4 regions of the Enterobacter sp. RHBSTW-00175 genome follow, and region 4 is predicted to be linked to each of the others. Evidence: predicted binding sites of a transcription regulator. Region 4 holds the regulator's gene; each other region holds the start of a gene.
What was found. Region 4 encodes PhoB, which activates phosphate uptake and scavenging genes when phosphate is short. Its sites were predicted from a motif close to CTGTCATAAAACTGNCNNAT; they were not measured.
Positions count from the first base shown of each region.

Region 1: the regulator PhoB is predicted to act here: its motif matches at 6,360-6,379, upstream of opgB (phosphatidylglycerol--membrane-oligosaccharide glycerophosphotransferase).
Region 2: the regulator PhoB is predicted to act here: its motif matches at 4,533-4,552, upstream of uvrB (excinuclease ABC subunit UvrB).
Region 3: the regulator PhoB is predicted to act here: its motif matches at 6,147-6,166, upstream of pitA (inorganic phosphate transporter PitA).

Region 1 is NZ_CP055930.1:2,846,386-2,854,490, reverse strand. Features, by position in the region: gene bglJ (DNA-binding transcriptional activator BglJ) at 1-258, opposite strand, end outside; gene HV107_RS13560 (LuxR C-terminal-related transcriptional regulator) at 255-992, opposite strand; gene HV107_RS13555 (threonine/serine exporter ThrE family protein) at 1,401-2,177, shown strand; gene HV107_RS13550 (threonine/serine exporter) at 2,168-2,641, shown strand; gene HV107_RS13545 (TetR family transcriptional regulator) at 2,707-3,345, shown strand; gene HV107_RS13540 (MarR family winged helix-turn-helix transcriptional regulator) at 3,387-3,839, shown strand; gene HV107_RS13535 (organic hydroperoxide resistance protein) at 3,924-4,352, shown strand; gene dnaT (primosomal protein DnaT) at 4,476-5,021, shown strand; gene dnaC (DNA replication protein DnaC) at 5,018-5,755, shown strand; gene HV107_RS13520 (DUF2501 domain-containing protein) at 5,842-6,324, shown strand; gene opgB (phosphatidylglycerol--membrane-oligosaccharide glycerophosphotransferase) at 6,594-8,105, shown strand, end outside.
Region 2 is NZ_CP055930.1:3,632,349-3,640,453, forward strand. Features, by position in the region: gene bioB (biotin synthase BioB) at 1-760, shown strand, start outside; gene bioF (8-amino-7-oxononanoate synthase) at 757-1,914, shown strand; gene bioC (malonyl-ACP O-methyltransferase BioC) at 1,898-2,653, shown strand; gene bioD (dethiobiotin synthase) at 2,646-3,347, shown strand; gene HV107_RS17300 (ABC transporter ATP-binding protein) at 3,310-4,032, opposite strand; gene uvrB (excinuclease ABC subunit UvrB) at 4,784-6,799, shown strand; gene yvcK (uridine diphosphate-N-acetylglucosamine-binding protein YvcK) at 7,410-8,105, opposite strand, start outside.
Region 3 is NZ_CP055930.1:1,831,566-1,839,670, reverse strand. Features, by position in the region: gene prlC (oligopeptidase A) at 1-835, shown strand, start outside; gene rsmJ (16S rRNA (guanine(1516)-N(2))-methyltransferase RsmJ) at 843-1,595, shown strand; gene HV107_RS08745 (hypothetical protein) at 1,734-1,979, shown strand; gene HV107_RS08740 (IS481 family transposase) at 2,108-3,262, shown strand; gene uspA (universal stress protein UspA) at 3,404-3,841, opposite strand; gene uspB (universal stress protein UspB) at 4,125-4,460, shown strand; gene pitA (inorganic phosphate transporter PitA) at 4,515-6,014, opposite strand; gene HV107_RS08720 (NAD(P)/FAD-dependent oxidoreductase) at 6,243-7,442, shown strand; gene HV107_RS08715 (TnsA endonuclease N-terminal domain-containing protein) at 7,585-8,105, shown strand, end outside.
Region 4 is NZ_CP055930.1:3,216,025-3,224,129, forward strand. Features, by position in the region: gene mak (fructokinase) at 1-229, shown strand, start outside; gene HV107_RS15235 (hypothetical protein) at 341-502, shown strand; gene sbcC (exonuclease subunit SbcC) at 615-3,746, opposite strand; gene sbcD (exonuclease subunit SbcD) at 3,743-4,948, opposite strand; gene phoB (phosphate response regulator transcription factor PhoB) at 5,136-5,825, shown strand; gene phoR (phosphate regulon sensor histidine kinase PhoR) at 5,847-7,142, shown strand; gene brnQ (branched-chain amino acid transporter carrier protein BrnQ) at 7,552-8,105, shown strand, end outside.

The DNA of each region.
Region 1 (8,105 bases), 370 kb from region 4:
GTGGCTGACCAGCTTCGCCTCCATCTCACCAGATGCCAATACAATTCGCTGTATATCGTTGTGATTCAGTGCAAGCTCGCGCATACAGGAAAGACAATTCCGGCGTTCTTCGCGCGCATCTGAGAGTGAATAGATCACCGAGAAAAAGGAAGTCCTGGATAATGCGACTTTTAAACTGTCGGCACGTGTAAACAGATGCAGCTTATAATCACTGAGTGGTGGCATAGCGAAGAGATGCGTCAGCCCAATCGCACTCATTGTGCAATTTTCGATGAGGGCGATATGTCTTGTTGCAGTGGTCTTTTCCATTCCTCAAACTCCCCATAGGCTGACATTAGACTCAGCTCTCTCATTCCCTGTACACTGCTGATCCATGCGTACATATCTGCATTACTGCGCAATGACAACCGCCGCATGGCACTGTTTTTTTGAGCACTGATCGTTTTATTGCTCTTCTTGAGCAATGTAGCAATTTGATTAATTCCCCAACCTTTACCCAGCAGGCGCAGCACCTTACGTTCTGAGTGAGTTAGCGCGATAAGCGATTCACTCTTTTCACCGAACTCCTGGGAATCCGGCGTGAGTAACGTCTGGCTTATTCGCTCGGCACGTTCTCTACCGGCACGAATCGCACTAATCACGCCATCTATCGGTTCCATATCGGACAATAACGTTGTTTCAGGGCGCATGAGCAACTCAACCGCGCTTGCATAAAGAGGGCGAGAAACCAGGAATATCCAGTGAATCCCCCGGTATTGATTTAACAATCCATAATATTGCTCAAGGGTTCCGCGCGGGTTTCTGTAATCGCCAGAAATATCAGCAATAATAACGTCGGCCCTGCGTAACTGAAGCAACGTGAGTTCTTGTAACGAACAGCAATAGTTCAGTTCATAGTCGGGAAAATGACGTGCCATTACTCCGCCCAGACCAGACTGCATTACGGGTATCTTGCTGATTACTACTCCGTGTTTACCATTCAATGGCAACATAGCTCCTCCGAATCCTTTCTTTTACTAAATAATGTTAAATGCATTCAGATAAATGTTGATTCATTCCTGAATGAAGGACGAGTTTTACTGACAAAAATTAAGATAAAGCTTGATGGTATAAGAATTGCCCCAAACAGGTTTAATATCTCACAAATAGAAATTAATTTTAATTACACAACCGTTATAATATTGAAAATATAAAATTAGCAAAACTAAATATATATTTTTTATATTTCTGAATTAAACATTCAAACCACGAATGATCATTCACCAAGGTCCCGGCGCATGACCTCTGCAACTCTTTGCACAAATCTTGATCTGACCCAGAGCAAGCGATCCCGCACTTTGTGCTAAAAGTAAACATTCCGGGCCATCAGGCAAGCAATCCTTCTTTTCTTCAGGGTAAACATGCAGGCAGATCAGTCAACGCAACGTGCCGTAACGCGGCTATGTATTCAGTGTGGGCTTTTTCTATTACAACACGGGGCGGAAAGTGCCCTGGTGGAAGAACTCTCTACTCGTCTTGGGCTGGCGTTAGGGATGGACAGCGTTGAAAGCTCCATCTCATCAAACGCCATTGTGCTGACCACGATTAAAAATGGTCAATGCCTAACCTCAACCCGCAAAAACCACGATCGCGGCATTAATATGCACGTCGTCACCGAGGTGCAGCACATTGTCATACTCGCAGAGCACAAGCTGCTGGATTTGGACGAGATAGAAAAACGATTCAACCAAATCAAACCGTTACGTTACCCTCGTTGGGTGGTTGTGCTGATGGTTGGGCTCTCCTGCGCCTGTTTTTGTAAGCTCAACAAAGGTGGCTGGGATGGCGCGGTCATAACCTTTTTCGCCAGCAGCATTGCCATGTATGTCAGACAGCTTCTGACACACCGGCAGTTGCACCCGCAAATTAACTTCTGCATCACGGCCTTTGTCGCGACAACCGTGTCAGGTTTGCTGCTGCGCCTGCCCACGTTCGCCAGCACGCCCACCATTGCGATGGCTGCCAGTGTATTGCTGCTGGTTCCGGGGTTCCCGTTGATTAACGCTGTTGCCGATATGTTTAAAGGGCACATCAATACCGGCCTCGCACGATGGGCGATCGCCAGTCTGCTGACCCTGGCAACCTGTATCGGCGTGGTGATGGCAATGACATTGTGGGGGTTACGGGGATGGGCGTGATTGATTTTCTGTTAGCGCTGGTCCAGGACATGGTTCTGGCAGCTATTCCTGCCGTTGGCTTTGCCATGGTATTCAATGTGCCGCGCCGCGCGCTGCGCTGGTGCGCACTGCTGGGTGCTATCGGCCACGGTTCGCGTATGGTCATGATGACATCAGGCTTTAACATCGAATGGTCGACCTTTATGGCCTCGATGTTAGTCGGCTGCATTGGCATTCAGTGGTCGCGCTGGTATCTGGCGCATCCAAAGGTCTTCACCGTGGCGGCAGTTATTCCCATGTTCCCCGGCATTTCCGCCTATACGGCGATGATTTCGGCGGTGAAAATCAGCCACTTCGGCTATAGCGAGCCGCAAATGATCCTGCTGCTCAGTAATTTCCTTAAAGCTTCTTCCATTGTTGGCGCGCTCTCCATCGGGCTGTCTATCCCCGGATTATGGCTGTATCGCAAGCGCCCACGCGTTTGATTTGTGTTCTCGCGCTGCCGTGGTGATAATCCCAACATTCCGTTTGGTGACGATAAGGAAATGAAGTGGCTAACCCTGGCAGCGAATTCCCCGACCACAATGAAGGCAGCCTGAAGGATAAAATTTTTCACAGCGCTATCGAGCTTTTTGCCGAGTATGGGCTGAACGGCGCCCGCATGGAGCAAATTGCGGAAAAGGCAGGCACCACAAAACGCATGGTGGTGTACCACTTCAAAAACAAAGAAAACCTCTATCTTCTGGCGCTGGAGCACGTTTATACGCAAATCCGCGCCAGTGAAAAACAGCTGAGCCTGGCCGGAATGCCGCCTGTTGAAGCGCTGGTGCATCTGGTCGAGTCCACCTTTGATTATCATGCCGACCACCCGGACTACATCCGTATTATCTGCATGGAAAATATGCAGCGCGGCCGCTTTATGCAGCAGTCGAGCTACCTGCGTCAGGTGAACCGCAGCGCGCTGGAACTTCTCGCCGGGATCCTGCAACGAGGAAAAGAAAAGCAGCTGTTCAATCAGACAGTCGACGCGCGCGATCTTCACCGTCTTATCAGCAGTTTTAGCTTCCACTACGTTGCCAACAGCTACACCTTTACGCTGCTGTTTGAAGATGGCGCAGACGAGCAGGCGCAACGCCAGCACTATCGTAAAATGGCGGTTCAGGTGGCGCTTCGCTATACTTGCCCATAAAATAGCTTGCAATTATATCGCACACTATCTATATTCAATTCATGAACGCGAAAACGAACGACGCCACCCCCGCGCTGCTGCTGGATAACCAGCTCTGTTTTGCCCTCTACTCGGCAAACCTGGCGCTGAATAAGCTGTACCGGCAACTGCTGGCACCGCTTAACCTGACCTACCCGCAATACCTGGTGATGCTGGTGCTGTGGGAGCAGGATAACATTACGGTGTCGGAGATTGGCGAGCGTCTGTTTCTTGACTCAGCCACACTAACGCCTTTGCTGAAACGTCTGGAAAGCGCCGGGCTAATCAACCGCCATCGCTCCCGTAAAGATGAGCGTCAGGTTGTGCTCACCCTGAGCGACGCGGGAAGCAGCCTGCAACAGCAAGCTGTGGGTATTCCGCAGGCGGTAGGTTGTGCGGTGCAATGTGATACCGCCACCCTGGCAGGGCTTAAGGAACAGCTTGAACTTTTCCGCCAACAGCTACAGCGCGCGTAAGGCTATACTTTACGCGTATTTATTTACACATATATATCGCACGCTATTTAATAGCACATATAAATGCAAGATGAGGAACCTGCCATGTCTTTAGAAAAAGTTGTCTACACTGCCAAAGCAAAAGCAACCGGAGGCCGCGATGGCCGTGCAACCTCCTCCGACGGCGTACTGGATGTAAAACTGGGCGTGCCAAAAGAGATGGGCGGCATGGGTGGCGAAGTCACCAACCCGGAACAACTTTTCGCAGCCGGCTATTCTGCCTGCTTCCTGGGTGCAATGAAGTTCGTTGCTGCCCGCGATAAATTCTCCCTGCCGAAAGACGCGTTTATCGAAGGCGAAGTAGGTATTGGCCCGCTGCCAACCGGTTTTGGTATCGAAGCGAAACTCAACATTCACGTTGAAGGTATGGATGCAGCCGAAGCGAAAAAACTGGTCGATGCTGCACACATTGTTTGCCCGTACTCTAACGCCACTCGCGGCAATATCGACGTGACGTTGAATATCATCGCGTAATCCCGACCGATTCCCTCTCCCTGCCGGGAGAGGGTGACCTATACTTTCCCCCTCCATCCCCTCTTCCTCTCTGTGCTACCATAAGCCCATATCACGCCCGTAGTAATCAGTAGAGAAAGTGTTATGTCTTCCAGAATCCTGACCACCAGCATTGCGGGTATCGATGCATTTATGCACGATCCCCGTGGTGTACTGACCAACGCCGAAAACGGCACGCTCGCGGTATTCGCTGATAACGCACCGGCGTTTTATGCGATCACGCCTGAACGTCTGGCACAGCTGTTGGATCTCGAAGCGCGCCTGTCGCGCCCGGTGAGCGATGTGACGCTGGATACTCAGTTCTTTGAAGAGCCAGGAAGCGCCCCGGTCGCCGTGCCGATGGGGAAATTTGCCATGTACGGCGGATGGCAACCTGACGCCGATTTCCAGCGTCAGGCCGCGTTATGGGGGATTGCTCTCGCGCAAACAGTCACCCCCGAAGAGCTGGCGGCATTCACCGCCTACTGGCAGGCAGAAGGCAAAGTGTTCCACCATGTTCAGTGGCAGCAAAAACTTGCGCGCAGCATTCAGATGAGCCGCGCCAGTAACGGCGGTCAGTCAAAGCGCGATATCAACGCCTTTTCAGAACCTGACAAACAGATCCCCAATGGATTCCGAGGTGCTAAATGAAAAACGTCGGCGACCTGATGAAACGTCTGCAAAAAATGATGCCTGCCAACGTCAAACCCGCGTTTACGACCGGTGAAGAACTGCTGGCATGGCAGAAAGAGCAAGGAGAGATCCGCGCCGCCGCCCTCGCCCGCGAAAACCGGGCCATGAAAATGCAGCGCACGTTCAACCGCTCTGGCATCCGTCCGCTGCACCAGAACTGCTCGTTTGATAACTACAAAGTGGAGTCGCAGGGGCAGATGAACGCTCTGGCCGCCGCACGCCAGTATGTAGACGAATTCGACGGTAACATTGCCAGCTTTATTTTTAGCGGTAAGCCCGGCACCGGGAAAAATCATCTTGCCGCTGCCATCTGTAACGAGCTACTGCTGCGCGGTAAATCGGTGCTGATTATCACCGTGGCCGATATCATGTCCGCCATGAAAGACACTTTCAGCAATCGCGAAACCAGCGAAGAACAGCTGCTTAACGACCTGAGTAACGTCGATTTACTGGTCATTGATGAGATTGGCGTTCAGACCGAATCCCGCTATGAAAAGGTGATCATTAACCAGATTGTCGACCGCCGTTCCTCGTCAAAACGCCCAACCGGAATGCTGACTAACCACAATATCGACGAAATGACCCGTCTGCTGGGTGAACGCGTCATGGATCGTATGAAGCTCGGTAACAGCCTGTATGTCATCTTTGACTGGGATAGTTATCGCAGCCGCGTTACCGGCAAAGAGTATTAGGAAATTTCCAGGAAATACCGGCGCGACAAGAGGTATATACTGGCTCCACTTTCGGCCCAAAACGGGCTTTGTTCGAGTAAGCAATTATGAAAAAACACGTTCTTCTCAGCACAGTATTAGGCGCGCTGATGGTATCCGGCGTTGCTCAGGCCGCATCATGGCAAGATTCACTCTCCAGCGCCGCGAACGAGCTGACCAAAGAGAGCAGCAGCTCTCAGGGTGGCCTGTCCGCCTCTTCCCTCACCAGCCTGTTAGGTAGCAGCACTCAGAGCCTGAGCGCGGGCACCATGAACAACGCGGCAGGTATTCTGGAATATTGTGCGAAGCAAAAGCTGGCTTCCATGACCGACACCCAGAACATTAAAAACCAGGTGCTTGGCAAACTGGGTCTGGATACGCAAGAACAGAAACAAGATACCAACTACATGGACGGTATTCAGGGCCTGCTGAATGCGCAAAACGGCCAACAGCTTAACCTGAGCACCCTCGGCAACTCTTCGCTGGCGAAAGAAGTGAAAACCAAAGCCTGCGATCTGGTGCTGAAGCAGGGGATGAATTTCATCTCCTGATCGACCCCATTTTCTGCCACAACACGCCGCGTTTAATACGTTAGTCTTATAACGCGGCGTCAAATGAGCGTTTTCACCACCTGCCACAGTCTCAGCGTCCGCCAGTCAGGATGCGACCGCCTTCAAAAAAATGGTTTTCTAAACCAAATCCTAACAACAGCACATTTTAGTGACACTAAAATTGCAGCTAAGCGACATCGCAATTACATTGTAATACCAAAAAATAACCAGTTAGCCAGCTAAGCGTCTGGCGTCATGAGGATATGCTGTTGTCAGAGTTAATGTCCCTAACCCTTTTTCTTGCCTCTGTGGGCGTTTACGCCTGGAAAGCCGGTCGCAACACCTGGTGGTTTATCGCCACGCTGGTGGTGCTTGGCATTTTTATTGTTCTCAACATTACCTTGTATGCGAGCGATTACTTTACAGGCGACGGCATTAATGACGCGGTACTTTATACTCTGACGAACAGCCTGACCGGCGCAGGTGTTGGTAAGTACATACTTCCAGGCCTGGGCATCGTGGTATCGCTGGTTGCTATTTTCAGCGCGCTCGCCTGGGTACTGCGTCGTCGTCGGCATCTTCCCCACCATTTTGGCTACAGCCTGCTGGCGCTATTTCTGGCACTGGCCTCAGTGGATGCCAGCCCGGCCTTCCACCAAATCACCGAGCTGGTCAAATCCCAGTCGCGCGATGGTGATCCTGATTTTGCTGCGTACTACAAAGAGCCGTCGAAGAAAATCGCCAGCCCGAAGCTCAATCTGGTCTACATCTACGGTGAAAGCCTGGAGCGTACCTACTTTGATAATGACGCGTTCCCGAACCTGACTCCCGATCTTGGCCCGCTGAAAGACGAAGGCCTTGATTTCAGCCACACCATGCAGTTACCCGGCACCGATTACACCATCGCCGGTATGGTCGCTTCCCAGTGTGGTATTCCGCTATTTGCCCCGTTTGAAGGCAACGCGTCTGCGTCCATGTCGAGCTTCTTCCCGCAGAATATCTGTCTTGGCGATATCCTGAAAAACTCCGGCTACGAAAACTATTTTGTGCAGGGAGCTAACCTGCGCTTTGCCGGGAAAGACGTGTTCCTGAAATCACACGGTTTTGATCATCTTTACGGCGCAGAAGAGTTAAAAACCACGGTAGCCGACCCTGCCTATCGTAACGACTGGGGCTTCTACGACGACACTGTACTGGATGAAACCTGGAAGAAATTCGAAGAACTGTCCCGCTCAGGCCAGCGCTTCTCGCTGTTCGCCCTGACGGTGGACACACACCATCCTGACGGATTTGTGTCCCGCACCTGTCAGCGCAAAAGCTACAATATCAACGGTAAAAACAATAAGTCCTTTAGCGCCGTGACGTGCAGCCAGGAACATATCGCCGCGCTGGTCGAAAAAATTAAAGCCTCACCCTATTTTAAAAACACGGTGATTGTTGTCTCTTCTGACCATCTGGCGATGAAAAACAGCGCATGGGATGAGCTCAACAAACAGGACCGCAGCAATCTGTTCTTCATTCTGCGTGGCGACCAGCCGCAGCAGGATGTAATTGCCACCAAGCGTAACTCGATGGATAACGGCGCCACCGTGCTGGATATCCTGGGCGGTGATAACTTTATTGGTCTGGGTCGTAGCACCCTGTCAGGACAGTCGCTGTCGGAAGTGTTCCTCAACATGAAGGAAAAAATCCTCGCGTGGAAGCCTGATATCATTCGCCTGTGGAACTTCCCGAAAGAAATGAAAGACTTCACCATCGATCAGCAGAAAGGCATGATTGCC
Region 2 (8,105 bases), 420 kb from region 4:
CCGTTTTTGCATGGGTGCTGCGTGGAAGAACCCACACGATCGCGACATGCCCTATCTGGAACAGATGGTGAAAGGCGTGAAGGAGATGGGGCTGGAAGCCTGTATGACGCTGGGAACGCTGAATGACGATCAGGCACAACGTCTGTCCGCTGCGGGTCTGGATTACTACAACCATAACCTCGACACCTCTCCTGAGTTTTACGGCAACATCATCACCACGCGTACCTACCAGGAGCGCCTGGACACCCTGGATAAAGTCCGTGATGCGGGCATCAAAGTGTGTTCCGGCGGTATTGTCGGCCTGGGCGAAACGGTGAAAGATCGCGCCGGTCTGCTGTTGCAACTGGCCAACCTGCCAACCCCACCAGAAAGCGTGCCAATTAACATGCTGGTGAAGGTGAAAGGTACGCCGCTGGCGGATAACGACGACGTCGATGCGTTTGATTTTATCCGCACCATTGCGGTGGCGCGCATCATGATGCCGACCTCCTTTGTGCGCCTGTCTGCCGGGCGCGAGCAGATGAGCGAACAGACGCAGGCGATGTGCTTTATGGCCGGTGCAAACTCTATTTTCTACGGTTGCAAACTGCTGACCACGCCAAACCCGGAAGAGGACAAAGACGTCCAGCTGTTCCGTAAATTAGGGCTGAATCCGCACCAGACTGATGTGCTGACGGGCGATAACGAGCAACAGCAGCAGCTGGAGCAGCAAATTTTCAACGCCGATACTGACCAGTTTTACAACGCGGCAGCTGTATGACCTGGCAACAACGCATAAACACCGCCCTGGAGGAACGCCGGGCGGCGGAGGCTTTTCGCGTACGCAGGGTTGTGGAAAACGGTGCAGGCCGTTTTCTCACCCGCGACAATCAGCGTTTTTGCAACTTCTCCAGTAACGATTATCTGGCCTTAAGTCAGCATCCGCAGATTGTCCGCGCCTGGCAGCAGGGAGCCGAACGTTACGGCGTGGGCAGTGGGGGATCAGGCCACGTCAGCGGTTACACCACAGCCCATCAGGCGCTGGAGGAAGAGCTTGCCGACTGGCTGGGGTATCCCCGTGCGTTGCTGTTTATCTCGGGTTTTGCGGCCAATCAGGCGGTGATTACCGCCCTGATGGGGAAAGACGACAGAATTGTGGCCGACCGTTTAAGCCATGCCTCACTACTGGAGGCGGCAAACCTGAGCCCGGCGCAGCTTCGCCGCTTTGCCCATAATGACGCCACCCCGCTTCACGCTCTGCTGGACAAACCCTGTGACGGCCAACAGCTGGTGGTGACGGAAGGGGTGTTTAGCATGGACGGCGACAGCGCACCGCTAAACGCCCTGCATGACGTTGCGCAGCAGCATAACGCCTGGCTGCTGGTGGATGATGCCCACGGGATCGGCGTGGTGGGTGATGAAGGGCGCGGAAGCGCGTATCACCAGGGCGTGAAACCCGAATTGCTGGTGGTGACGTTCGGTAAAGGATTTGGTGTCAGCGGAGCGGCGGTGCTGTGCAGTGAAACGGTTGCCGATTATCTACTGCAATTCGCACGACACTTGATTTACAGCACCAGTATGCCGCCTGCGCAGGCCGTGGCGTTATCTGCGTCAATGCAGGTAATACGTGGGGATGACGGAGAAGCACGTCGGCAGCGCTTAGCACAACACATCCGGCATTTCCGCCAGGGCTTAAGCACGCTGCCTTTCCAGAGCACTGACTCACTGAGTGCAATTCAGCCGGTGATCGTAGGGGATAACGGCCGGGCACTGAAGCTGGCGCAAATGCTACGCGAACAGGGCATGTGGGTGACGGCGATCCGCCCGCCGACGGTACCTCCTGGCACGGCGCGGTTACGCCTTACGCTCACGGCGGCTCACGAAACGCAGGATATCGATACGCTGCTGGAGGCGCTGTATGCCGCCCGTCAATAAAGAGGCCATTGCCGCTGCGTTTGGTCGCGCGGCGCAGAGCTATTCACAACACGATGAACTGCAACGTCAGAGCGCGCGTGGGTTGCTCAGCACGCTGGGCGAGAGCCATTTCCCGCAGGTGCTGGATGCCGGATGTGGCCCGGGCGCGAACAGCCGCTACTGGCGCGCCGCGGGAAGCTGTGTGACAGCTATCGATCTCTCTTCGCAAATGCTTGACGAAGCACGCCAGCAACAGGCGGCTGACCGCTATCTGGTCGCGGATATTGAAGCCATTCCCCTGCCCGACGGGCAGTTTGACCTGGTGTGGAGCCACCTTGCAGTGCAGTGGTGCAGCAGCCTGCCTCAGGCGTTGCATGAGCTGTATCGCGTGGCACGACCCGGTGGAAAAATCGCTTTTACCACGCTGCTTGAAAGCTCGTTGCCGGAGCTGAATCAGGCCTGGCATGCGGTGGATGCCGGGGCGCACGCTAACCGGTTTTTATCGCAGGATGAGGTGCTCCAGGCGCTGAAAGGCTGGCGTAACCGCAGCGTGGTGCAGACCATTACGCTCAGTTTTAGCGATGCCCTCAGCGCCATGCGCTCGCTGAAAGGTATTGGGGCGACGCATTTGCATTCGGGACGGGACAAAAAACCGCTTACCCGTGGACAATTGCACCGTTTAGAGATGGCCTGGCCGCAGCAACAGGGCGAGTTTCCGCTCTCTTATCAACTTTTTCATGGGATTATCGAACGTGACTGAACGTTATTTTGTCACCGGCACCGATACGGAAGTCGGTAAGACGGTTGCCAGCTCGGCGCTATTGCAAGCGGCGAATCTGCAAGGGTTTATCACCGCGGGCTACAAACCAGTGGCCTCGGGCAGTGAGATGACAACAGAGGGATTACGCAATACGGATGCGCTGGCGTTGCAACGTAACAGCAGCCTTACGCTGAGCTACTCGCAGGTGAATCCCTACACATTCGCCGAGCCAACCTCGCCGCACATCGTCAGTGCAGACGAAGGCCGGGCGATTGATTTCGCGGTGTTGTCGAAGGGATTACGCGCTCTGGAGCAACAGGCAGAGTGGGTACTGGTGGAAGGAGCAGGCGGCTGGTTTACACCACTTTCGGATCAACAAACCTTTGCCGATTGGGTACAGGCTGAACAGCTCCCGGTTATCCTGGTGGTGGGGGTGAAGCTTGGCTGCATCAACCACGCTATGCTGACTGCGCAGGCCATCCAGCAGGCGGGGTTGCGCCTGGCGGGCTGGATAGCCAACGATGTGGTCGCACCAGGCAGGCGTCATCAGGAATATCTGGCAACACTAAAACGCGTGCTGCCCGCGCCATGCCTGGGTGAGATCCCCTGGCTTGCTGAGGGGGCCGACAGTGCCGAAACCGGTCACTATCTGGATCTCAGCGTCTTGCCTCCAGTGTCATCCAGTGGGCAATAAGCTCATCATTCAGCTCGTTAACGTGGCCCTGTGCCACGTTACGCCCGCGATACAACATGCAGAAGCGGTCCGCAACCCGACGGATAAACGACAGCTGCTGCTCCGCTAACAGTACCGTCATACCCAGCTCACGGTTCAGCCTTATCAACAGTTGCGCAAGCTTCTGGGCAAAGCTCGGCCCTGCGCCGTGCATCGGTTCATCCAGAATCAACACCCGCGGGCGATTCACCAGGGCGTTGGCTATCGCCAGCTGATACTGAATATCGGGCGGTAACCCGTTGGCGCGTGTCTGGCGCAGCGTATAGAGCTGCGGGAAAAGCGCGTAAACCTCGCTTTTGGCTGAGGCATCAGGCTTTCCCGTGGCCCGCATCGCGATATGCAGATTCTCTTCAATGGTCAACTGCGAGAAAATCCGTCTGTCCTGCGAGACGTAGCCAATGCCAGGTCGGTTTCGCTGTTCAGGTGGCTGGCTGAGCAGATCGCGCGGTGGTGCCCCCGCTTCATGCCAGATGATTGTTCCGCTATCAACGGGTAAATTTCCCGCGATGCAGTTCATCAGCGTGGTTTTCCCCATACCCGGCAGGCCAATGACCCCCGTACACAGGCCTGGCGGTAAATCTAAATCAACATTCCATAGCGTATGTTGGCTTCCGTAAAACTGATTAACTGCACGCAGACTCAACATGTTTCTCTCCTTAAAAATCGATGTGGGTATGGCTCGTACGGATTGTGCAAAACTCCTGCCAGAACCGTTAAGTTGATTAAAAAAGAGACTTTTTTAGGAATGAGCCTGGGGCAAGGTAGGGATGCGGCACGGAATTGCACAGTGGCAGTGCTGGCGGTGTTGAGTTGTGGTGCAGCGATAAAATCACTGAATTGTGATTAAGATCTCACCAAACCGTTATGTCTGACGCAACTGATTATCATCAAAAAACAGCTATAAAATTTTTTTGTCACCCCACCGGTGGGAAAAACCGGGAATTAGCTGAGTGGCGGTCTATACGGGCTGGAAGCAGTTATCCACTATTCCTGTGGATAACCATGTGTATTAGAGTTAGAAAACACGCGATAAGCGAGAGAACACGCGGCTTACACCTGAATTGGTGCGAAACGCGGCTTTAGAAAATATCGGTTAAAAATCAAATTGTTATATAAAAGCAATTAGCGTAATGAAACTGTCACTGGTTGCCACAAAACTTTCATTACACGGCTTGACAAATGTTAAAAAAGAAAAAGTTCTGGGGATAACCCGGGTTCGCTGGTGTTTTATTTTGTCGCAGTCTAAATTTTGACCGGGATTACGCTAATCAATCGAACGCTACTCTAAATATCCTGACACGCCACTGGTTTTTCATCCAGTATTTTTTACTGGCAATCCTGGCAGCTGCGAGTAAAATTACTCACCTGCCGCTAATTACGTCATCAGGTCATCGCCCATGAGTAAACCGTTCAAATTGAATTCTGTTTTCAGCCCTTCAGGCGACCAGCCTGAGGCGATCCGTCGCCTGGAAGAGGGGCTGGAAGACGGTCTGGCACATCAGACGCTTCTGGGCGTTACCGGCTCGGGTAAGACCTTTACCGTTGCCAACGTCATTGCGGATCTCCAGCGCCCCACTATGGTGCTTGCCCCGAATAAAACCCTGGCGGCTCAGCTTTATGGTGAGATGAAAGAGTTCTTCCCGGAGAACGCGGTGGAGTACTTCGTTTCTTACTACGATTACTACCAGCCAGAAGCGTATGTCCCAAGCTCCGATACCTTTATCGAAAAAGATGCGTCGGTGAACGAACACATCGAACAAATGCGTCTGTCGGCAACCAAAGCACTGCTGGAACGCCGCGATGTGATTGTGGTGGCTTCGGTGTCCGCTATCTACGGTCTGGGCGACCCGGACCTGTACCTGAAGATGATGTTGCACCTTACCCAGGGGATGATCATCGATCAGCGTGCGATTTTGCGCCGCCTGGCAGAGCTGCAATACACCCGCAACGACCAGGCCTTCCAGCGTGGTACGTTCCGCGTGCGCGGCGAAGTTATCGATATCTTCCCGGCAGAGTCAGACGATATTGCACTGCGTGTTGAACTGTTCGACGAAGAGGTTGAGCGGCTGTCGTTGTTTGACCCGCTGACCGGGCATGTGGAATCGGTCATTCAGCGTTTCACGGTTTACCCTAAAACGCACTACGTGACCCCGCGTGAACGTATTGTGCAGGCGATGGAAGATATTAAAGACGAGCTGGCAGACCGCCGTAAGGTGCTACTGGCGAATAACAAGCTGCTCGAGGAGCAGCGTTTAAGCCAGCGTACCCAGTTTGATCTGGAGATGATGAACGAGCTGGGTTACTGCTCCGGTATCGAAAACTACTCGCGCTTCCTCTCTGGCCGCGGGCCGGGCGAGCCACCGCCAACCCTGTTTGACTACCTTCCGGCGGACGGCCTGCTGGTGGTGGATGAATCCCACGTGACGATTCCGCAGATTGGCGGCATGTATCGCGGCGACAGGGCACGTAAAGAGACGCTGGTAGAGTACGGTTTCCGCCTGCCATCAGCGCTGGATAACCGCCCGATGAAGTTTGAAGAGTTTGAAGCACTTGCTCCGCAAACTATCTACGTGTCGGCAACGCCGGGCAGCTATGAACTGGAGAAATCGGGCGACGAGGTGGTGGACCAGGTGGTGCGTCCTACCGGTCTGCTGGATCCGATTATCGAAGTACGCCCTGTTGCTACGCAGGTTGACGATCTTCTGTCTGAGATTCGTATCCGCGCTGCCATCAATGAACGCGTGCTGGTGACGACCCTGACCAAGCGCATGGCGGAAGACCTGACTGAATATCTTGAAGAACACGGTGAGCGCGTGCGGTATCTGCACTCGGATATCGATACCGTGGAGCGTATGGAAATTATCCGTGACCTGCGTCTGGGCGAGTTCGACGTACTGGTGGGGATCAACCTGCTGCGAGAAGGTCTGGATATGCCTGAAGTGTCGCTGGTCGCGATTCTGGACGCCGACAAAGAGGGCTTCCTGCGTTCTGAGCGTTCCCTGATCCAGACCATTGGCCGTGCCGCGCGTAACGTGAACGGTAAGGCGATCCTCTACGGCGATAAGATAACCCCATCGATGGCGAAAGCGATTGGTGAAACGGAACGTCGACGCGAGAAACAGCAGCGTTATAACGAAGAAAATGGTATTACGCCGCAAGGGCTGAACAAGAAGGTGGTGGATATTCTGGCGCTGGGTCAGAACATCGCCAAAACAAAAGCAAAAGGGCGGGGCAAGGCGCGTTCAGTGGTGGAAGAAGATACTGTCGTGCTGACACCAAAAGCGCTCCAGCAGAAAATTCATGAGCTGGAAGCGCAGATGATGCAACACGCGCAGAATCTGGAGTTTGAAGAGGCTGCGCAAATCCGTGACCAGCTGCATCAGTTGCGGGATTTGTTTATTGCAGCATCGTAACAAAAGCAAAATGGCAGCCAAAAGCTGTACTGCTTGTCAGTTAAGCACGGTGCATGATTCCGTTCACCTTAATATCAGCAGAAAATAATTCGTTCAGAACCTGTGAACGGGATAAGGGGGCCACCGCGGCCCCCTTATCAATTCCCGCGGCCCGCAATGAAATCGGTGCTTCGCACTGCGCTCACCTCCCGACCGTCTGCCTGCGGTCGGCTCGACTCGACATCCTGTCTCATTTCGCCTCTGGCCGCCATCCATGGCGTCCAGCCCTTGTCATCCGGCCTCCGGTTCGCCGATTTCTGCGGGACTCAACAACCGTGCCATTTTCAGGCCGCAGAGAAGGTTGAGGGTACCGCGAAGCGGTGATTTTCTTTGCCGGGAGCCGGGATTGCTAAGGGGGCTGCCGCCGCCCCCTTAGCACGTTCACTGCAGCGGATTATGCAGGTAGCAGGAAAGTCTGAGTGAACGGAACGATGCCACTAAAATAACAGAGTGGCTTAATATCGCTTAACTGACTGGCATTACAGCCAAAAGCTGCCATTTTTAGTGTTTTCTCCCTCTCCCTGTGGGAGAGGGGCGGGGTGAGGGCACCAGACCGCACTGAAGCAAAACCTTAACCCAACGCCTGAATCGCTTTCTCCAGTGCTTCACGCAGCAGATGACGATCGTGGCGATACTGAATATCGCTGGCTTCCAGTGGCTCCTGCACCACCACGCGTGCGCCGATCCCCGACACATCAGCTTTCGGCCCAACCACAACCGCGTCGATGATTTTTTTCCCGACGTACTGCTCCATGATACCGAGCTTGTCCGCAAGCGTCAGGCTTGCTGCCGCCGGGCTCAGTTCACGCCCTAAATTACCGATATAGACCACCGGAGCTGGTGTTCTGCGCAGGGCCTGAGCCAGCTCTTTTACCAGCAGAATGGGCATCAGGCTGGTGTAAAAACTTCCCGGCCCAATCAGGATCAAATCCGCTTCGCCGATAGCATCGACGGCTTCACGCGTAGCGGGAACGCCCGGATATGTCATGAGCTCTTTCGGCGGCAGGGTCAGCTGGTCAATATTCACTTCGCCGTAAACTTCATGGCCTTCCACATCAATTGCCATCAAGTCGACCGGTTGTTCAGACATCGGAATCAGGAACGCATCAACTTTAAGCAGATTACGTATTAAATTGATGGCTTCAAGAGGGCGAACGCTCAGGTGATCCAGCGCCTTTAACATCAGGTTTCCGAGGTTATGGCCAGAAAGTTCGCCATTACCGGCAAAACGGTACTCAAACATCGCTGACGCCACGCTCGGTTCGGT
Region 3 (8,105 bases), 1.4 Mb from region 4:
GCGCGGCAGCTTCTATCTGGATCTCTATGCGCGTGAAAACAAACGCGGTGGAGCATGGATGGACGACTGCGTGGGCCAGATGCGTAAAGCGGATGGTTCGCTGCAAAAACCGGTCGCTTACCTGACCTGTAACTTTAACCGTCCGGTGAATGGTAAACCTGCGCTGTTTACACACGACGAAGTGATCACCCTGTTCCACGAATTCGGTCACGGCCTGCACCATATGCTGACCCGCATTGAAACCGCAGGCGTTGCCGGTATCAGTGGTGTGCCGTGGGATGCAGTCGAGCTGCCAAGCCAGTTTATGGAAAACTGGTGCTGGGAGCCGGACGCGCTGGCGTTCATCTCTGGTCACTTTGAAACCGGCGAACCGCTGCCAAAAGAACTGCTGGATAAAATGCTGGCGGCGAAGAACTACCAGGCGGCGATGTTTATCCTGCGTCAGCTGGAGTTCGGCCTGTTCGACTTCCGCCTGCACGCTGAGTTCAGCCCGGAACAAGGGGCGAAAATCCTCGAAACCCTGGCCGAGATTAAAAAACAGGTCGCCGTTATTCCAGGACCAACCTGGGGCCGTTTCCCGCACGCGTTCAGCCATATCTTTGCAGGTGGTTACGCGGCGGGTTATTACAGCTACCTGTGGGCCGATGTGCTGGCGGCAGACGCCTTCTCTCGTTTCGAAGAAGAGGGCATTTTCAACCGTGAAACCGGCCAGTCGTTCCTGGATAACATCCTGACGCGTGGCGGCTCTGAAGAGCCAATGGTGCTGTTCAAACGCTTCCGTGGCCGTGAGCCGCAGCTGGATGCGATGCTTGAGCATTACGGGATCAAAGGCTGATTGTTACGTGAAGATCTGCTTAGTAGATGAATCAGGCGCCGGAGACGGCGCCTTATCTGTTCTGGCCGCCCGCTGGGGACTGGAGCACGATGACGAAAACCTGATGGCGCTGGTGATGACGCCAGAACATCTGGAACTACGTAAACGCGACGAGCCGAAGCTTGGCGGCATCTTTGTCGACTTTGTGGGTGGTGCCATGGCGCACCGGCGCAAGTTCGGCGGCGGTCGTGGCGAAGCGGTAGCGAAAGCGGTCGGGATCAAAGGCAGTTATCTGCCGGATGTGGTTGATGCCACCGCGGGGCTGGGGCGCGATGCTTTTGTGCTGGCGTCTGTTGGCTGCCGTGTGCGGATGCTGGAGCGCAATCCGGTAGTGGCGGCGTTGCTGGACGATGGGCTTGCGCGTGGCTATGCGGACCCGGAAATCGGCCCGTGGTTGCAGGAGCGTTTGCAGCTTATTCACGCCTCCAGCCTGACGGCGCTGACGGATATCACCCCGCGCCCGCAGGTGGTCTACCTCGACCCGATGTTCCCGCATAAGCAGAAAAGCGCGCTGGTGAAAAAAGAGATGCGTGTGTTTCAGTCGCTGGTGGGGCCAGATTTGGATGCCGATGGTCTGCTGGAGCCTGCCCGCCTGCTCGCGACAAAGCGTGTGGTGGTGAAGCGCCCGGACTATGCGCCACCGCTGGCGGATGTTGCCACGACCAACGCGGTGACCACCAAAGGGCACCGGTTTGATATTTATTCGGGGACAGCGGAATAAAAAAACCGGGTGGCGGCTTCGCCTTACCCGGCCTACATTCTATTCCCTCTCCCGGTGGGCTGAGGGATCCCCAGTAATTTTTGTCTTTAATTCAGCGATGATATTACGCCATTGAATTAAGGGACTTACAGCGGTGTCATGGTCCGGCTGAAAATCGCCGAAGCGTTTACGGAAGGCCGGGGCGACGCGCATGGATGCGCGGCGAGGGCGGCTTTACAGGGACGTTTCATCCGCCCGTCCCCGATTAGCCTGGAGCAAACGCTGAGGGCATCGCGAAGCGACGATTTTCTTGCCGGGAGCCCGGGTCGCCAGGGTAGCGGCGGTGAGCTACCCTGGCACGTTCACCGGTATTGTGGTGACAGAGTAGCAAGGAACGTAAAGTGAACGGAATGACCACCTGAGCCGTATGTTCCCCCTCACCCCAGCCCTCTCCCCTGTACGGTCCGGGGACATAGTGAACACTTGTTCGGGGACATGGTAGACACTTACAACTAAGGCATAAGAACCCGTTTATGGAGTCGCTTATGTCCTGGGATGCGAGAGATACCATGTCATTACGTACCGAGTTTGTTTTGTTCGCCTCGCAGGACGGGGCGAACATCCGTTCCCTCTGCCGTCGCTTCGGCATTTCACCTGCCACTGGCTATAAGTGGCTTCGCCGCTGGGCGGAGGAAGGGGCCTCTGGCCTTCAGGACCGCCCGCGCATACCGCACCATTCCCCGAACCGCTCATCTGACGACATCACTGCCCTGCTGCGTATGGCGCATGACCGCCATGAACGCTGGGGCGCACGCAAGATAAAGCGCTGGCTGGAAGACCAGGGGCACACCATGCCCGCCTTCAGCACCGTCCATAACCTCATGGCCCGTCACGGTCTGCTGCCGGGCACTTCACCGGGCATTCCCGCCACGGGACGGTTCGAACATGACGCGCCGAACCGCCTCTGGCAGATGGATTTTAAGGGCCACTTTCCCTTTGGAGGCGGCCGCTGCCATCCGCTCACCCTGCTGGACGACCACTCCCGATTTTCCCTGTGCCTGGCGCACTGTACCGATGAACGGCGCGAGACCGTGCAGCAGCAGCTGGTCAGCGTGTTTGAGCGCTACGGCCTGCCGGACCGGATGACGATGGACAACGGTTCTCCGTGGGGAGACACCACCGGCACCTGGACGGCGCTGGAGCTGTGGCTGATGCGTCTGGGTATCCGGGTGGGGCACTCCCGGCCGTATCATCCGCAGACGCAGGGTAAGCTGGAGCGTTTTCACCGGAGCCTGAAGGCAGAAGTGCTGCAGGGGAAGTGGTTCGCGAGCGGGGGCGAACTGCAGCGCGCCTTCGACCACTGGCGGACAGTCTATAACCTTGAACGCCCGCATGAGGCGCTGGATATGGCGGTACCGGGGTCGCGGTATAAGCCGTCAGAGCGGCAGTACAGCGGCAACACCACGCCCCCGGAATACGACGAGGGCGTGATGGTCAGGAAAGTGGATATCAGCGGAAAGCTGAGCGTGAAAGGGGTAAGTCTGAGCGCAGGCAAGGCGTTCAGGGGAGAACGGGTCGGGCTGAAGGAGATGCAGGAAGACGGCAGCTACGAGGTGTGGTGGTACAGCACGAAAGTGGGGGTGATCGACCTGAAGAAAAAGTCGATCACCATGGGTAAAGGATGTTAAAAAGTGTTCACCATGTCCCCGAACACCTGTCTACCATGTCCCCGGACCGTACACCCCAAAAAGGAGAGGGAGCCGTCCGTGCTCGTATTTTTGTGGGGATTCCTCAACCCGGTGGGAGAGGGTGAGGGGAATTTAATCCACTTACTCTTCTTCTTCGTCACGCAGTGGAACAATCAGCATATCCACGTGAACGGTGTTGATCAGCTGACGCGCTGAAGACATCAGCTTGCTCCAAAAGTCCTGGTGATGACCGCAAACCACCAGATCCATATCGTATTTCTTGATTGCATCAACCAGTACCTGACCCAGATCGCCGCTACCGCTTAAGGTTTCGGTAATAGGGTAGCCCGCGTTGGTAGACAGCTCACTCAGTGCATGGTGAGTCTCTTCAGAGATACGCTTTTGCATATCGCCCAGATTCACATCGATCAGACCGGTATAGAGATCGGAGTAATTCACATCAACGTGAATCAAAGAAACTTTCGCGTTATAGGGACGCGCCATGGATACCGCTTTATCAACCAGCACTTTGCTCTCCGGGGAGAGGTCTACCGCGATGAGAATGTGTTTGTAAGCCATAGTGTTACTCCTTCCTTAAGTTATCGATGACTAAAAGAGAAAGCCGTCGTCTGTTGCTTTCATTACGGCTCAGTTCAACAAATTTTTCAAGCCTTCGCGTTGATAACGATTAACCTTGTGGCAAAAAAATTAACGGATCTCCTACACTATTTAATGAGCCGTTCGGATATTAAAACGCGAACCGGATCGACTTTTGAGTCATTCTTTCACTGAACTGTCTGTCAGGGCATTGGGTGCGGTAGCTCAGGGGCTTTGCTTCGAGGGCGGACGCCGGGGAGGATGTATGATTAGCACCGTCGCATTGTTTTGGGCGTTATGCGTAGTTTGCATAGTGAATATGGCGCGCTACTTCTCATCGTTACGTGCGCTATTAGTGGTACTTCGTGGTTGCGATCCGTTGCTTTATCAGTATGTGGACGGTGGAGGGTTCTTCACCTCGCATGGACAGCCCAGCAAGCAGATGCGTCTGGTGGGGTATATCTATTACCAGCGCTACCGCGATCATCACGATGAAGAGTTTATCCGTCGCTGTGAGCGCCTGCGTCGTCAGTTTATTTTAACCAGCGCCCTGTGCGGCCTGGTTGTGGTCAGTATGATTGCGTTGATGATTTGGCACTGAGCATAAAAAAAGCGGGCCAGTTTCCTGGCCCGCTTTTTTGTTGCGCTTAACGAATTAAATCAGCTTCAGCGCAATCCAGTACAAACCACCAGACAGCAGGATGGATGCCGGGAGTGTGAACACCCAGGCCATCAGAATGTTGGTAACCGTTTTGCGTTGCAGACCACCACCGTCAACAATCATGGTACCCGCCACAGAGGAGGAGAGTACGTGGGTGGTGGACACTGGCATCCCGGTGTAGCTCGCCAGACCGATAGAAACCGCCGCTGTCATCTGCGCGGACATACCCTGCGCATACGTCATGCCTTTCTTACCAATCTTCTCGCCGATTGTTGTTGCCACACGGCGCCAGCCAATCATCGTACCGATACCCAGTGCCAGCGCAACCGCCATGATTATCCAGATTGGCGCGTACTCAATGGTATTGAGCATATCGCCTTTCAGTTTCTTCAGCAGTCGCTGGTCGTCAGCGCTTATGCCAGGCTGTTTCGCCACTTTATCCGTCACATCAGAGATGCAAAGCATAATGCGACGCAGCTGACCGCGCTGCTCAACGGTAAGTTTGTCGTAGCTTTCGATGTCGCCCAACATACCTTTCGCACGTTCCAGAGCATTAATCGCATTCGCCGGGTGGCAGTGGAACTCGCCAGGTGCGGTGGTTGCGCCTGCTTCCGGTGAAGGGATCAACTGGTCAACACCGGTCGCTTGCTTCAGCAGCTCAGGGTGCTGCTGGAAGTAAATTTCGACGTTGTTCACGGCATCACGAGTACGTGTGATTTCGTAACCGGAGGCATTCATGTTGACCACAAAGCCTGCCGGAGCAACACCAATCAGGACCAGCATCACCAGACCAATGCCTTTCTGACCATCGTTCGCGCCGTGTGAGAAGGCCACGCCGATAGCGGAAAGGATCAGGGCAATACGCGTCCAGAATGGCGGTTTTTTCTTGCCGTCTTTCTTCTCACGCTCTGCCGGTGTCAGGTGAATACGGGAGCGTTTTTTAGTATTGCTCCAGTAACGACGCAGGATGAAAATCAATCCACCTGCTACCACCAGACCCACGATAGGGGAGACGATAAGTGAGGCAAAAATCCCAATCACTTTCGGGATGTTCAACGCATCGACAACCGATGTACCGGTCATCAGGGCATTCGTTAACCCAATACCAATAATCGCGCCGATGAGGGTGTGAGAACTGGATGCAGGCAGGCCGAAATACCAGGTACCGAGGTTCCAGATAATTGCAGCAAGCAGCATTGAGAACACCATAGCAAGGCCATGGCCAGAACTAACGTTAAGCAGCAGATCCGTTGGCAACATATGCACAATGGCATACGCAACGCTCAGTCCGCCCAGAAGGACACCAAAAAAGTTAAATACCGCCGCCATAACAACCGCAAGTTGCGACTGCATTGCGCGAGTGTAGATAACCGTTGCTACTGCGTTTGCAGTGTCGTGGAAGCCGTTGATTGCTTCGTAAAACAGAACAAAAACTAGTGCAAGCAATAATAAAAGCCCGGTATGTAAATCCAGGCCAGCAAACAAATGTAGCATAGGACGTTACGCCATTTTGAGGACATGAACGCGGCGCATTATCCAGGACAAATGCGCAACGGGCAAAGTGAAATATAGCTTTTTTTTGATATTCCTTCGGCTTTGGTGGACTTAGGTAAAGAAATATATTTTATATTTCAAATATATGACTGATATCTGGCTTATTTGCGCTGGTGCGACCACAGCGGAAACTTTACAATCCGCGCAGTTAACGAAGAGGGTTTTGACGTGGAAAGGTTTGATGCCGTTGTGATTGGGGCCGGTGCGGCGGGTATGTTTTGTGCGGCAATGGCCGGGCAAGCGGGCCGTCGGGTACTGCTGCTGGATAATGGTAAAAAACCCGGACGCAAGATCCTGATGTCTGGCGGGGGCCGCTGCAACTTTACCAATTTGTATGTCGAACCCGCGGCATATTTGAGTCAAAACCGTCATTTTTGCAAATCTGCGCTGGCGCGCTATACCCAATGGGATTTTATCGATCTGGTGGGTAAACACGGTATCGCCTGGCATGAAAAAACGCTGGGTCAGCTGTTCTGCGACGACTCCGCCCAGCAGATTGTCGATATGCTGGTGGCCGAGTGCGAAAAAGGCGATGTGGTCATGCGCCTGCGTACGGAAGTGCTGGAGGTATCGCGCGATGAGCAAGGCTATACGCTGCAACTGAACGGTGAAACCGTCAGCGCGGATAATCTGGTGATTGCCAGCGGCGGGCTGTCGATGCCGGGGCTGGGTGCGTCACCCTTTGGCTACAAGATTGCCGAACAGTTTGGCCTGAAGGTACTGCCTACACGCGCCGGGCTGGTGCCGTTTACGCTGCATAAGCCATTACTTGAACAACTTCAGACGCTCTCCGGTGTGTCTGTTCCCTCTGTCATCACTGCCGAAGATGGCACGGTATTTCGCGAAAATCTGCTTTTCACCCATCGCGGGCTTTCCGGCCCGGCGGTGTTACAGATCTCCAGCTACTGGCAACCGGGCGAGTTTGTGACGGTCAATCTGGTGCCTGATTGCGACCTGGAAAGCTTCCTGGACGAGCAGCGCAGTGCACATCCTAATCAAAGCCTGAAAAACACGCTGGCGATGCAGTTGCCGAAGCGCCTGGTTGAGTGCTTGCAGGTGTTAGGGCAGGTGCCGGATGTGTCTCTTAAGCAGCTCAACAGCCGCGATCAGCAGGCATTGGTCGATACCCTGATAAACTGGCGCGTGCAACCCAACGGCACCGAAGGCTACCGTACGGCAGAGGTGACGCTTGGCGGCGTCGATACTGATGGGCTTTCTTCGCGCACCATGGAAGCGCGTGACGTGCCGGGCCTCTATTTTATTGGTGAAGTGATGGACGTTACCGGCTGGCTTGGTGGGTATAACTTCCAGTGGGCCTGGGCGAGCGCATGGGCATGCGCGCAGGCTCTGGCTGTCCGAAGACAATAAAGTTGTACACAAAGCACTAAAGTTGTAACCATTCTCAAAAAACGACGCTAATGTTGTATACTTACTGAATGTGTGGTTATAGGGTTGGAGACTATAAAATGCACATATAGGTACGTATCAATGTCGTTTTTTGGGTACGATCATGGGTAGGGGTAGGCGTCTCAAATCCTATTTGGATTATGAAAATGCGCTAGGTGACGGCATAGGAGTGGGCTATGGCCAAAGTTATCAGCCCTGGCTTAGAGCTCAGGACGTTAAATCCCGTGGAAACCGTTCGATAGTCTTTGGCCTTAAGACGTTTCGAAACCATCATCTCCTTTCTTCTGTCGAAAGTAACTTTTTCTATCTGGCTGAGTTTAATGACTCGGTGATTGATATCCGGGAACAATTCCCACTCTTTCCTCTCCGGCTTACCCAACAAATAGCAAATCATCTACATTTTCAACATCCTATGGTGAGGGGAGTAAGAGGAGTACCTGTCGAAGTTCTGAATGTTATGACAACCGATTTTTTACTGACCTTGAGAACTCCTGAAGGCGGACTTCGATACAAAGCTGTAGCAGTAAAACAAAACGAGAGCATACCTGAACGCGAAGCCCAAAAACTTGAAATAGAGAGGATGTTTTGGCAGTTGATTGATGTTGAGTTTCAAATTTATGTTGG
Region 4 (8,105 bases):
CCGCTACGAGATGCGACTGGCGAAGTCACTGGCGCATGTTGTGAATATTCTCGACCCCGATGTGATTGTCCTGGGGGGAGGGATGAGCAATGTTGACCGTCTGTACGCCACGGTACCTGGTCTGGTGAAACAGTGGGTGTTCGGCGGCGAGTGTGAAACCCCGATCCGCAAAGCGGTGCACGGGGATTCCAGCGGCGTGCGCGGTGCGGCGTGGCTGTGGCCAGAATAAATTTTTTGTTATTAAGCGATCAAATAGCGTCATTAGAATAAACACGTTACAGCGGCACCATGGTCCGGCTGAAAATCGCCGAAGCGTTTCCTGTAGGCCGGGGCGAGGCGCATGGATGCGCCGAGAGGGCGCGACTTGCAGGGACGCTGCATCGCGCCCGACCCGAAAGCCGAAAGGAATAAGCTGAGGGCATCGCGAAGCGACGATTTTCTTGCCGGGAGCCCGGGTGGCCAGGGTGGTGGCGGTGAGCCACCCTGGCACGTTCACCGGTAATGTGGTAACAGAGTAGCAAGGAACATAAAGTGAACGGAATGACCACCTGAGCCGTATGTTCCCCTCAGCCCTGCGGGGTGAGGGCACCAGACCGCACAGAATTACCCCACCATCACTCCACGGCAAATTCCTTATCCAGCTTGCTATACCCAAGCCCGTTAATCTTTTTCACCTTAATCTGCACCGGAATTCGCTCTTTCATCGCCTCAACGTGGCTAATCACACCGATGGTTTTTCCGGTCGCGTTCAGCGCATCGAGCGCATCCAGCGCGGTATCCAGCGTTTCACTATCCAGCGTGCCAAACCCTTCATCCAGGAACAGAGAGTCAATGCGTGTTTTATGACTGACCAGGTCAGAAAGCGCCAGCGCCAGCGCCAGGCTGACGAGGAAGCTTTCACCGCCGGACAGGGTGCGGGTATCGCGCACCGCGTCAGCCTGCCAGGTATCAACCACTTCCAGCTCCAGCGCGTCGCTCGCTTTACGCTGGAGCAAATAGCGGCCGTGCAGGCGGTTAAGCTGCTGGTTGGCAAGCCAGACCAGATTATCCAGCGTCAGCCCCTGGGCAAATTTACGGAACCTGTCGCCGGTGCTGGAGCCTATCAGCGCATTGAGATAACCCCAGTCTTCGGCAAGACGCGCGGCCTCATCGATTTGCTGTATCAATGCCTGCTGATGCAGACGGTTATCGCTGTCCTGCTTAAGCTGCTGGCGGATTTCACCCTGGTGAGTGGTATTGTCGCGTAACCTCTGCGCCAGCTGTTGCAGTTGTTCCTGCAAGCCAGGGGCATCGCAGTCAGCCCCTTCCGGGCGCAGTTGCAGGTGTCCTTGCAGCTGCTGATTCGCTTGCCCAAAGAGTGCTGTTGCCTGCTGATTCTGGTTTTCCAGCGTTTGTTTCAGTTGTTCAAGGCGAAGATGCGTGTCGTTATCCAGAAGCGCGGACAGGAATGCATCCTGATCGGCAAAAGTACTTGCTGCCAGTGCGGTTGCAAACTGAGCCTGCGACTGCAGCATACGCTCACTTTCCAGCCCTTCCTGCTGCTGGAGAGTTGCAAGCTGGCTTTGCAGGGAGACGCACTCATTGTGAATGTCGCGCCAGTTATCCGGGATAATAGTGTCGGCCTCTGCGCTATCAGCCTCAGGCAGCGTATCAAGCAGTGGCGTCAGGGCGTTAATACGCTCTTGTATGGCGCTGTGCCGGGTTTGATTCTCCTGCCAGCGCGATAATTCGTTTTCGCGCTCGGTCAGCCAGCCTGCTTCAGTTCCCTCTTCAGGCACGCTCAGTGACAGCGCGCTCAGCATATGTTCCAGCGTCTGGCGGGTTGCGGCCCACTGTTGCTGGTACTGCCGCTGCTGCTCTTCCTGCTCGTTGAGCTGGTTTTGCAGCGTCAGGCGCTGGCTCAACTGATAAAGCTGGCGCTCGTAGTGTTCCTGCTCGTTCATCCACGGGGTGATATCATCCTGAATATTCAGATGAATATTCAGCGTGCCGCACACCTCTTGCCACTCGTTAGTAAGTGATTGCTCTTCCTGAGATAAGGTTTGCGCCTCAGCTGTTTCGCGCTGGATCTGCTGGGTCAGGGCGTTAACCTGCCCCAGAACCAGCAAACCTTCCTCTTTCAGCGCCGCGACTTCTTTTGCCAGCTCGTCGCGGCGACGCTGGCTGGCACTGAGTTCCAGCGCCTGATATTCCGTTACCGCCGGATGCGTTGTTGAACCGCACAGCGGGCAAGGGTGCCCGGCCTGTAACTGGGCGCGTTCGGCTTCCAGACTTTTGATTTTCTCTTCTTGTCTGCAAAGCTGTTCGACATCCAGATAGTGCTGGTTTTTTTCCTTGTATTGCTGCCTGCGTAGCGCGAGGGTGTCATTGAGTGTCACCTGCTCAGCCTGGGCTTTTTGCACGCTTTCGCCATATTGTGCCAGGTGTTTTTGTAGTGGCTGATAGCGCGCGTGGAGTGTTGTCAGGCGCTGGCGTGCGGTGCGCGACTGGGCTTGCTGCTCCATCGCCACCGCAACCTCTTCGGTCGTCATCGTCAGGCTGCTTACCGGCAAACCGGCCAGCTTTTGACGCAGTTCCGCGAGGCGAGCAGTGAGTGCAACAAGCTGATGTTTATCACGACTCAACTGGGTGAAATGGGCACGCCATCCGGCAATTTCCTGGCCCCACTGGCGAAAACGCTCGTTCCCGGCAAGCCACTGGGCGAGCGTTGTCAGGTCAGTTTGCAGTTGTTCGCGAGTGCGTAACGCGCCGTTGCGCACTCGCGCCCGCTGTGCGTTTCTTGCCTGTAAGCGAGTATTTACTTCAACAATTTGCTGCTGTGTCTGCGCAAGGCGAGTGGTCTGCTCGCGCTGGCTCTCCCAGAGCGGACGCAGTGCAGCAGCAGGCTGTGCCAGCTGAAGTTTTGCCAGCTCAGGCCCGGCATCAGCCAGTGCCTGTTGTGCTTGCTGCTGCAAGGCCGTGGCACGCTGCTGTTCGCGCAGCAACTCGTCATAGCGTGTAAGCCACTGAAAGGTTTGCTGCTGACTCTGCTGTTGCGCCAGCAGGGTTTTCTCTTCGTCAGTAAGTACCTGCAAACTTTGCTGCAGCTGTTGTTGCTGCTCTTCACTTAGGAGCACCACGCCAGCGGCCTGGGCCTCACACATCTCCAGGGCGCTACGGGCTGCCTTGTGTTGTTCAAAAACCCGTGCTGAAATCTGGCCGTAGATCTCAGTGCCGGTCAGCTCTTCCAGCAGTTCGGCGCGATCGCCGGGTTTCGCATTGAGGAAGGCGGCAAATTGCCCCTGAGAGAGCAGCATCGAGCGGGTAAAACGATCGTAATCCAGCCCGGTCAGCGCCGAGGTTTGTTCAAGCTTGTCCGTCACTTTATCGGCAAGGATTTTACCGTCTTCACAGCGCGCCAGCTCCACGCGTGGAGCCTGTAAGTTGCCGTCTGGCTGGTTACGCGCCCGGTTCTGGCTCCAGAAAGCGCGGTAAGCCGTGCCTTTTACTTCAAACTCTACTTCCGCCAGACATTCGGCGGTATCACGCGTCATCAGGTCGTTTTGTGCCTGAGAGACTTTTTGCAGGCGCGGCGTTTCGTGGTACAGCGCAAGGCAAATGGCATCCAGCAGCGTGGTTTTACCTGCCCCGGTGGCACCGGTAATGGCAAATAAACCGTTGCTGGCGAAAGGTTCAGCGGTAAAGTCGATTTTCCACTCACCCTTGAGTGAGTTGAGGTTTTTCAGACGCAGACTCAGGATTTTCATGCGTTCTCTTCCTCGTCATTCAGTGAGTGCAGTGTATGGGCGAACAGCTCGTTCAGCCTGGCGCGTTTTGCATCGTCCATTTCTTCCTGGGCCAACCGGCGTTCAAAAACCTCTTCGACCTTCAGCTCGCTCAGCGTTTCGCGCTGAGCGCTCAACAGGATTTTCTCGCGCTGTTCGCGGCTACGGCGCACCAGCAACACCTCGACGGGCAAATCTTCCGTTAAGGCCTGAATTTTACGCTGCATATCATGCAGATATTCATCGGTGGTGATTTCGATATCCAGCCAGACCGGCGGTTCTTGCGCCGCGCCACGCCACTGCTCAAGCTGAGTGGTGATGGCTGCCAGGTCGCCTTTGAGCACCGCGAGCGGTTGGGTGACCGGGACGTCCAGCGTATCGACGGCGCTGAGCTTGCCAGCGGTAAACGTCACCAGATGCACGGATTTGGCTTTGCCCGTCTCGTCAAAACTCAGGGAAATCGGGGAGCCGCAATAGCGAATATGTTCGCTACCGCCAATCATCTGCGCGCGGTGAATATGCCCCAGCGCGATGTAATCCGCAGGCGGGAAGTTTTGCGCCGGGAAAGCATCAAGCGTGCCGATATAAATGTCACGTACTGCGTCACTTTTGCTCGCCCCAACGGTAGTCAAATGTCCGGTGGCAATCACGGGGATCTCCTGTTCACCGCGAAGGGCGCAGGCTGCTTCATACTGCTGGTGGTAGTAGTCGGTTATGCTCTGCAACAGGTGCTGCTGCTTTTCACCGCCGGAAAGCCCGGCCTGACTCTGAACGATATCTCTCGGACGTAAAAAAGGCACCGGACACAGTACCGCACCCGGCGTCCCGTCGCGTTTTTTCAGGATCTGCGGGGCGTGCCCGGCGCTGGCGACGACCGTCGTGTTGAGGAACGCGAGAATATCGCGGGATTCATTCAGCGTTGCCACGGAGTCGTGGTTACCCGCAACAATCACCAGATGACAGCCGGTTTGCTGTAAGTTAACGACAAAACGGTTATACAGTTCGCGCGCATAGCTTGGCGGTTGCCCGGTATCAAAAATATCACCGGCAACGATGATGGCATCAACCTGGTGCGACTGAGCAGTTTCCAGCAGCCAGTTCAGGAAGGCTTCATGTTCTGCGGCGCGGCTTTTGCTGTAAAAATTTTGACCCAGATGCCAGTCCGAGGTGTGAAGTATGCGCATAACGGTTCCGTGGCAAAAAAATGAGGATAGGATTATAAACCTTCAGAGAACGGAAAATAACCGCTGTAATAAAACAACAGTTTGCCATTTATAGTGGTAATGTTTTTCATAAATCTGTCATAAATCTGACGCATAATGACGCCGCATTACAAACTTGTAACTTAAATAAGATAAGACAGGGCAAAGTATGGCGAGACGTATTCTGGTCGTAGAAGATGAAGCTCCGATCCGTGAAATGGTGTGCTTCGTGCTCGAACAAAATGGCTTTCAGCCGGTAGAAGCTGAAGATTATGACAGCGCGGTGAATCAACTTAACGAACCCTGGCCTGATTTGATTTTGCTTGACTGGATGCTGCCTGGCGGCTCGGGATTGCAGTTCATCAAACACATTAAACGTGAAGCGATGACCCGCGATATTCCGGTTGTCATGCTCACGGCGCGCGGTGAAGAAGAAGATCGTGTGCGCGGTCTGGAAACAGGCGCTGACGATTACATCACTAAACCATTCTCTCCTAAAGAACTGGTCGCCCGTATTAAAGCGGTGATGCGCCGTATTTCGCCGATGGCGGTGGAAGAGGTGATTGAGATGCAGGGCTTAAGTCTTGATCCAACGTCACACCGGGTGATGACCGGCGAAAACCCACTCGATATGGGGCCAACCGAATTCAAGTTGTTGCATTTCTTTATGACTCACCCTGAGCGTGTCTATAGCCGTGAGCAGTTGCTGAATAACGTCTGGGGGACTAACGTCTATGTCGAAGACCGGACGGTTGATGTCCATATTCGCCGCTTGCGTAAAGCGCTGGAGCTGAGCGGCCACGATCGTATGGTGCAGACGGTCCGCGGCACGGGTTATCGTTTCTCGACCCGTTTCTGAACAATGACAGGAGTGTGACGCGTGCTGGAACGTCTGTCATGGAAAAGGCTCGTTTTTGAACTCATTCTTTGTTGTATCCCGGCCCTCATTCTGGGGGCATTCGTTGGACATTTGCCGTGGTTTTTACTGGCTTCGGTCACCGGGCTGCTAATCTGGCATTTCTGGAACTTACTGCGCCTTTCCTGGTGGCTGTGGGTTGACCGCAGTATGACGCCTCCGCCGGGAAGCGGGAGCTGGGAGCCGCTGCTCTACGGCCTGCATCAGATGCAGATGCGTAATAAAAAGCGCCGTCGTGAGCTGGGTAGCCTGATCAAACGTTTTCGCAGTGGCGCGGAGTCGCTGCCGGATGCGGTCATTCTGACCACCGAAGAAGGGACTATCTTCTGGTGTAATGGCCTGGCGCAACAGCTGCTTGGGCTGCGCTGGCCGGATGATAATGGCCAGAATATCCTTAACCTTCTGCGTTACCCTGAATTTACGCAGTATCTGAAAAAACGTGACTTCACCCGCCCGCATAATCTGAAACTGAACAATGGTCGTCACCTTGAGATCCGCGTGATGCCCTACAGCGACCAGCAGTGGTTAATGGTGGCGCGCGACGTAACGCAGATGCACCAGCTGGAAGGGGCGCGACGTAATTTCTTTGCCAACGTCAGCCACGAATTGCGCACGCCGTTAACGGTGCTGCAGGGCTATCTGGAGATGATGCAGGAGCAAACGCTGGAAGGGGCGCCACGCGAAAAAGCGCTGCATACCATGCGTGAGCAAACGCACCGGATGGAAGGGCTGGTGAAACAGCTTCTGACGTTATCGAAAATAGAGGCCGCCCCGACGCTTGCGTTGAATGACACTATCGACGTGCCGATGATGCTGCGCGTTGTAGAGCGCGAAGCGCAGACCTTGAGCCATAAAAAACATCAACTGACCTTTGAGGTTGATAATGGCCTGAAAGTACTGGGCAGCGAGGATGAGCTGCGTAGCGCCATTTCTAACCTGGTCTATAACGCGGTAAATCACACGCCGGAAGGGACGCATATTGTGGTGCGCTGGCAACATACCCCGACAGGTGCGGAGTTTAGCGTTGAGGACAACGGGCCAGGTATTTCGCCGGAACACCTGCCTCGCCTGACCGAACGCTTCTATCGTGTTGATAAAGCGCGCTCGCGCCAGACCGGAGGAAGCGGTCTGGGGTTGGCGATTGTGAAACATGCGGTCAATCATCATGAAAGTCGTCTCGATATTCAGAGCACGCTGGGGAAAGGAACTCGTTTCAGTTTCGTTATCCCGGAACGATTAATTGCCAAAAAAATCGCCTGACAACAGGCGTGTCATTTTTCCTTTCCACGGGCCAGCCATTGCTGGCCCGTTTGCTTTGCGGCCAAGTAAAACCTGAGTGAATTTTATACGCCAGATGCTTTTTTGTTCGCATGATTAGCCATGGGTTTTTCTTATAAATAGCGTATTGTGCTGGCCTGATTTTTCATACTGGCATATTGTTCTGGTTTCACGATCCCATCTTGCCTTTAAACGTTATAAGCGTTTAAATTGCCCCCCAGATACTGTCAGACCGACTGTATTTGCGTGGTAAATCGAAAAACTATTCTTCTCCACGCCAGGACGGGAGAATTTCCCGCTGAAATTGAGCAAGTTTTCCGCTGTATTGTCCCGTCAGGGATGGCGAAAATCTCAACGTTTTCAACACCACATCCACAGGCAGTAAGGTTTTATGACCCATCACTTAAAATCGCGTGACATCATCGCGCTGGGCTTTATGACATTTGCGCTGTTCGTTGGCGCAGGCAACATCATTTTCCCTCCAATGGTCGGCTTACAGGCGGGTGAACACGTCTGGACTGCTGCGTTTGGTTTCCTGATTACTGCCGTGGGTCTACCGGTACTGACCATCGTTGCGCTGGCGAAAGTCGGCGGCGGCGTTGATAGCCTCAGCACACCGATCGGTAAAGTGGCTGGCGTTCTGCTGGCGACGGTCTGCTATCTGGCTGTTGGCCCACTGTTTGCGACCCCGCGTACGGCAACGGTCTCTTTTGAAGTGGGGATTGCTCCGCTGACCGGCGACGGTGCGATGCCGCTGTTTATCTACAGCCTGGTGTACTTCGCGATTGTCATTCTGGTTTCTCTCTATCCGGGCAAGCTGCTGGATACCGTGGGGAACTTCCTGGCGCCAATGAAAATTGTGGCGCTGATCGTGCTGGCCGTTGCGGCTATCATCTGGCCGGCTGGCCCTATCAGCGATGCGATGGATGCCTATAAAAATGCGGC